2 linked regions of the Pokkaliibacter sp. MBI-7 genome follow. The protein of the gene in region 2 interacts with the protein of the main gene of each other region in a pairwise test. Links are inferred from orthologs where the notes say so. Each region holds a gene or a part of one and is shown on either strand. Other genes may lie near its edges.

Region 1 (3,133 bases), on a different replicon or contig from region 2:
GGTCATGGGCGGGCGTTCGTTGTTGGCATCCAGAATGGCTTTCCAGTGCTGTGGCCAGGCGTGGGCCAGCTTGGCAATGAACCAGCCGGGATGGACATGATCAAACTCGGGCTTGCCTTGCAGGGTGGCGATGATGTCACCCTGATCGCGCTCAAAGCGGCGCAGAATGCCGTTGACCAGACCGGTAGCCCATTGCTTGTCGATCCCGCGGCAGATTTCCACGGTCTGACTGATGGCTGCATGGGAAGGAACCCGGGTGTGCATCAGCTGATACAGGCCCAGCTGGATGATCAGATAGACATCCAGATCACGGCGCTTGAATTTCTTCATCAGCAGGTAATTGGCGATGGCCTGCAACTGTGGTTGCCAGCGCAGCACGCCATAACTCAGCTCCTGTAACAAAGCCTGATCGCGGGGATCACTGAGCGGTTTGGCGTGACCGAGGGCGGCGGTCAGAGAGTGGCCGCCTTCAAGGACATCCAGCAGTGCCAGTAAGGCTTCCTGACGGGCGCTCATGTCTCTGTCTCCTGCTGGCCAAAACGTATGCCTGGAGTGAAGTCACTGGCACGAGAGTTGAGTACATCGGCGACGGCCATAGCACGGCTGCCGGGAAGCTGGATATGGGTCAGGCGCAGGGCACCGTCACCACAGGCGATCAGCAGACCCTGACGATCTGCCTGCAACAGCGTACCGGGAAGCTGGCCATGCTGGGTCACTTCGACGGCAGCTGCCAGTACCCGAATGCGTTTATCACCGATATCGGTATAGGCCACCGGCCAGGGATGCAGGCCGCGTACCTGACGGTCTAGCTGGGTGGAGGGTAAACGCCAGTCCATCATGCCTTCTTCTTTTTCCAGCTTGTGGGCATAGGTTGCCAGAGCATCATCCTGCGTTTCACCTTGCAGTGGCCCTTCCGCCAATTGTTCCAGTACCTGCAGCAAGGCGTCTGCGCCCAGCGAGGCCAGTCGGTCATGCAGGGTGCCGCTGGTTTCAGTTGTGCTGATGGGGGTGAAGACTTTCTGCAACATGGGGCCGGTATCCAGACCTGCTTCCATCTGCATGATGGTCACTCCGCTTTCGCTGTCGCCTGCCAGCACCGCACGATGAATCGGTGCCGCGCCACGCCAGCGTGGCAGGATGGAGGCATGGACGTTGATGCACCCAAGACGCGGAGTATCCAGCACTCCTTGCGGCAGAATCAGACCATAGGCCACGACCACCATCAGGTCGGCTTCCAGGCTTGCCAGTTCCGCCTGGGCCTCAGCGTTGCGCAGGCTCAATGGCTGGTAAACCGGTATATCATGCTGCTGTGCCAGCTGCTTGACCGGGCTGGCAGTGAGCTTCTGGCCACGTCCAGCAGGCCGGTCGGGCTGTGTATAGACTCCGATCACCTCATGGCGGCTGGACAGAACGGCCTGCAGATTAGTGGCGGCAAACTCGGGCGTGCCGGCGAAGACGATGCGAAGGGGCTTGGATGTGCTCATGGTTCTCTGAATAGAACAACAGGTTTACTCACGGTAAACCTGTTTGTTCGGGTCGCCAAGTGAAATGGGGAGATAGATCAGGCTTCCGCTGCCTGACGATGCTGCTTTTCCAGCTTCTTGCGAATGCGGTTGCGCTTGAGCGGAGAAATGTAGTCGACGAACAGCTTGCCTTCCAGATGATCCAGTTCGTGCTGGATGCAAACAGCCAGCAGGCCATCAGCTTCCATCTCGAATGCCTTGCCATGACGATCAATGGCTTTGACTCTGACCCGCTCGGGACGGGTCACTTCCTCGTAGAAACCGGGTACTGACAGGCAGCCTTCCTGCATGGTTTCCAGCTCATCGGTCAGAGGCGTGACTTCGGGGTTGATAAAGACCAGCGGCTGATCGTTTTCCTCAGAGACATCAATAACTACCAGACGCTTGTGGAAGTTGACCTGACTGGCGGCCAGGCCAATGCCGGGAGCCTTGTACATGGTCTCGAACATGTCATCGATCATGGTCTGCAGTTGAGGATCGCTGATCTCTTCTGCCGTGAACGATGTGGCTTTGGTGCGCAGGCGCGCATCGGGAAATTCCAGAATTTCGAGTAGTGCCATAGGTGTAACCCTGTCAAAGACGGTACAGCGCCGATAAATCCTGCCATCACAGGGCGTTGCCACGTCCGCAAACAGCGCTGAAGCACGACGAACGGGACTTATAGCGACGATTTATTGGCTAAAATTTGATTAATTTCTATTATATCGGCAGCATCCTAACAATTCATCCGAAGGTTACAGTTCCCTGCCCTTGCCTTCCGAGCCTCACTGGCCAACAAAGGACCTGTTATGCGCAAATTGCTGATCTCCGTGCTGTTGTGCTTTTCAGCAGTGGTGTACGCCGAGCAACCTGCGTTAAAGAACGATGCACCGACGGTGTATCAGGTGGTCAAGGGAGACACACTCTGGCATATCACTGGTCGCTTCTTCTCCAATCCCTGGCTGTGGCCAAAAATCTGGGCCAAGAACCCACAGATCGCCAATCCGCACTGGATTTACCCTGGCGATGAAATCTTTCTGGTCAAGGTTAATGGTCAGCCCAGGCTGGCGCTCAAGCGGGGTGATGCCTATCTGAAAGCCACGGGCTCCGGTGTCGGCGACAAGGTCAAACTGCTGCCGCAGATGCGCGTAGCCAATCTGTCACCCGTGCCGACATTGCCGGTGGAAACCATTGCTCCCTTCCTGCGCAGCAGTCTGGTCATCAAGCCCGGTGAGCTGGACAAGGCCCCCTACGTGGTGGGTACAGATGATCAGCGTTTGCTCAGTGCGGCAGGTCAGCTGCTCTATGTCCGTGGCACCTTGCCCTATGATGAAGGTGAATGGCGTCTGTATCGTCCAGGCTCGATGCTGACCGAGAATCTGGGTGAGAAGAAGATCGCCTACGGTCAGGAAGCCAAATACATTGCGACACTGAAGCTGGAAACGGAAGCCGAAAGTGGCGATATCCATAAGTTTGAAGTCCTGCATGTAGCCGAAGAGATTCGTAGCGGCGACCGGCTGGTGAAGATGCCCGCTGACGATCCTTATGCTCCCTTCGCGCCTTCCTACCCTGCTGATCCCGACGTCAAGGGACGCATCCTTGCCGTGCCTTCGGGCGTGGCCTACACCGGC
Region 2 (3,250 bases):
CCCTGCCCTGAAACATTGGCCGTAGTCTTGCCGCTGGCTGAATTCATCAAACGCAGCTGACCTTCCTCTTTGGCTACTACAGGGGCTTCTTTGGACTTGGCAGACGCAGGTTTATTCGAGGTCAGAGCAGCCTTGGCCGGTGTCCGACCACGCCAAAGCTGGTTCTGTCGCGCCACTTCCTTCAACGCGTCATCAAAATTGAGTTTGCGAATTTCCTGCAGTGTAGGTACCTGCAAAGAGGAACCCTTACGAATACGATTGATGTTGCCATCAATAAACGCCTGAGGATTTACACGCTGAAAAGCCAGCATCACCTGCTGAGGGCTGACACCATTGGGTCGATTACGCGCAGCAATCGTCCACAGCGTGTCATTGCGCCCCACTTTCACAGACTTACCGGGAATGGAAGATGTCTGACCTTTGGGCTCAGCCTTGACTTCTCGGGCGGCTCCCTCATCAGCGCTTGCCCCCAGACGCCCACCAGTAAAGGGTTGATCTGGCGTTGAAAAGCCTGAGTTAGCCTGCGCCCCTTCTGGCAAATCACCCACTAATTTGACACTGGGTGCGGGGGGATCAAAAAACAGGGTGTACTCACGTGCGAGCTTCCCTTGTGGCCAGCTAACCTCAACGACGAAATTCAGGTAGGTATCACGCATAGGCTGGCTTGACGTCACCTGGATAAATGCCTGATTACCACGCTGCATTAACCGAAAACGCAAATTGGACAGGATAGCGGAGGGTTGAATGCCAGAGACTTTGAGAACCTGTTGATCTGCGAGCTGAACTTTAAGCTGCGAGAGGTCTAAGCCAGCCACATCATTGAGGGGCAGCTCAGCATTCAGAGGCTCATTGAGAAATGACCCCAGAGAAGCATCCCCCAGTGTCAGCGCCCAGACCGACCCTGTCTGCAGGGCACCAACAAGCAGGATACCGGTTGTGAGTTTACGCAGCATTCGACGTCCTAACCCTCTCTTATCCTTTTAGCTGGCATCAGTAGCACGAAGTTTCGGCAAGCTAGCTGCTGAATCTATACGGAACAACTTAAATCGAGTGGAGATCGCTGATAAGCACTGACTGCTATGTCGTTGAGTTGACAGGCATTACCGCGGCAAACGTTTGGAGTATATGCATAGTGCGGGCCGGTGTCTAACACCGGCCCGACAAGGATCCCAAGCGTTTCTTGACTGAGGGTGTTACAGATAACTGGAAATCAGCAGCTCCGCAATCTGCACACTGTTAGTTGCAGCCCCTTTACGTACGTTATCGGACACAACCCAAAGGTTCAAACCTAAATCATCTCCTGTCCGCTGACGTAATCTGCCCACCCATACCTGGTCATTACCTGCAGCCTCATTGGCAGGTGTGGGGTAGCCGTCATTCATCAGACTGACACCCGGCGCACCAGCCAGTAACTCTCGCGCCTGCTCAAGGGAAATGGCTGCTTTTGTGCGCACATGAACAGCTTCTGAATGTCCGAATATAACCGGCACTCGCACGCAGGTAGGGTTAACGATGACAGTGGAATCACCCAGAATCTTTTTCGTCTCGTTAACCATCTTCATTTCCTCACCGCTGTAGCCATCATCAAGCAGCACATCAATGTGTGGCAGCACATTAAAGCCAATTGTGGTTGGCAGCACTGAGCAGGGCGCATCTTCACGACCCTTACCACTCATCATATGAATTGTCTGCTTTACAAGTTCTTCTACAGCTTCACGGCCCGCACCAGAAACCGCCTGATAGGTAGCCACATCAATATGACTGATACCTACAGCATCATAGATTGGCTTCAGGGCAACCAGCATCTGGATAGTGGAGCAGTTGGGGTTGGCGATGATCTTGCGGTGCTTGAATTCCGCTACAGCCTCGGGATTGACCTCCGGTACAACCAGAGGTACGTCAGCATCAAGCCGGAAAGCACTGGTGTTATCAATGACGACAGCACCAGCGGCAGTTGCCTTAGGAGCATAAGTTTTTGATACGTCGCTACCCGCGGTAAAAAATGCAATGTCAGCCTGAGCGAAATCAAACTTTTCCAACTCCTGCACTTTGACTGAACGTTCACGGAAATAGATCACCTTACCCAGTGAACGATCACTGGCCAGCAGGAACAGTTTACCTACTGGAAACTCGCGCTGCTCCAGCACTTCAACCAAGGCTTCGCCAACGGCACCGGTAGCTCCGACGATAGCGATATTAAATAGCTTGCTCATGGCTAACCTCTGATACATAAAGTGTGACACTGCATTGGACCGCGCGGTCAGCTACGCAACGTAATGACTGAAAGCACCGGCTCTACAGCGAAATGACCGCGCACTTTATCGACTTGCTCGACACAACACAAGAAATGCCGTCTTGAACGACAGCCGATGCCGCCTGTCTGAGCGCCCAACAACAGCTAAAACAAAATGACCCGGATAAACCGGGTCATCAAATAAGTCTGCATATCTATGGCGCACGAGCATTAGCGCTCTTGCCACAGATGCGCTTATGCGTTCACAGCGCCTATCAATCTTCCAGCAGGATGCGCAACATACGGCGCAAAGGTTCTGCAGCACCCCACAAAAGCTGATCACCCACAGTGAAAGCACCCAGATATTGCGGACCCATATTCAACTTGCGCAGGCGCCCTACAGGCACATTCAAGGTCCCGGTCACCGCTGTGGGAGTCAGTTCCTTCATGGAGATATCGCGGTGATTGGGAACAACTTTCACCCAGTCATTATGGCTGGCTAACATTCCTTCGATATCAGCCAAAGGAATATCCTGATTCAGCTTGATGGTCAGCGCCTGACTGTGACAGCGCATGGCCCCAATACGAACACAGATTCCATCGACAGGAATCGGGTTACCTGTCCGCCCCAGAATTTTGTTGGTTTCCACCTGACCTTTCCACTCCTCCTTCGACTGGCCGCTCTCAAGCTCCTTATCAATCCAGGGGATAAGGCTTCCAGCCAGCGGAACGCCAAAGTTGTCCGCGGGGAAAACGTCAGATCGCATAGCTTGTGCGACTTTACGATCAATATCGAGAATTGCACTTGAGGGCGTTTCCAGTTCAGAGGCGACTGCACTTTTCAGCGCGCCCATCTGATTCAGCAGCTCACGCATATTCTGCGCACCTGCGCCAGATGCAGCCTGGTACGTCATGGCACTCATCCATTCGACATACCCTTTCTCGAACAGCCCCCCCAGCGCCATCAGCATCAGACTGACAGTACAGTTACCGCCAATGTAATTCTTCACACCTTTG

What was found.
Region 1: the proteins of QCD60_RS21420 (region 2) and def interact in binary tests that used the Escherichia coli proteins (3 or more experiments, as listed by UniProt). The link is inferred for Pokkaliibacter sp. MBI-7 from one-to-one orthologs.

The regions. Positions count from the first base shown.
Region 1 is NZ_JARVTG010000001.1:2,524,653-2,527,785, forward strand. The notes cover bases 323-3,133. They hold def (peptide deformylase), read right to left. Parts: upstream 2,084-3,133; coding sequence 1,562-2,083; downstream 323-1,561. Other genes in these bases: rsmB (16S rRNA (cytosine(967)-C(5))-methyltransferase RsmB), read right to left, coding at 323-516; fmt (methionyl-tRNA formyltransferase), read right to left, coding at 513-1,484; QCD60_RS11335 (LysM peptidoglycan-binding domain-containing protein), read left to right, coding at 2,312-3,133. In the rest of the region: more of rsmB, read right to left, coding at 1-322. UniProt on the Escherichia coli protein: Removes the formyl group from the N-terminal Met of newly synthesized proteins. Requires at least a dipeptide for an efficient rate of reaction. N-terminal L-methionine is a prerequisite for activity but the enzyme has broad specificity at other positions.
Region 2 is NZ_JARVTG010000002.1:384,856-388,105, reverse strand. The notes cover bases 204-3,131. They hold QCD60_RS21420 (aspartate-semialdehyde dehydrogenase), read right to left. Parts: upstream 2,214-3,131; coding sequence 1,194-2,213; downstream 204-1,193. Other genes in these bases: asd (aspartate-semialdehyde dehydrogenase), read right to left, coding at 2,509-3,131; QCD60_RS21425 (FimV/HubP family polar landmark protein), read right to left, coding at 204-953. Outside these bases: more of QCD60_RS21425, read right to left, coding at 1-203; more of asd, read right to left, coding at 3,132-3,250.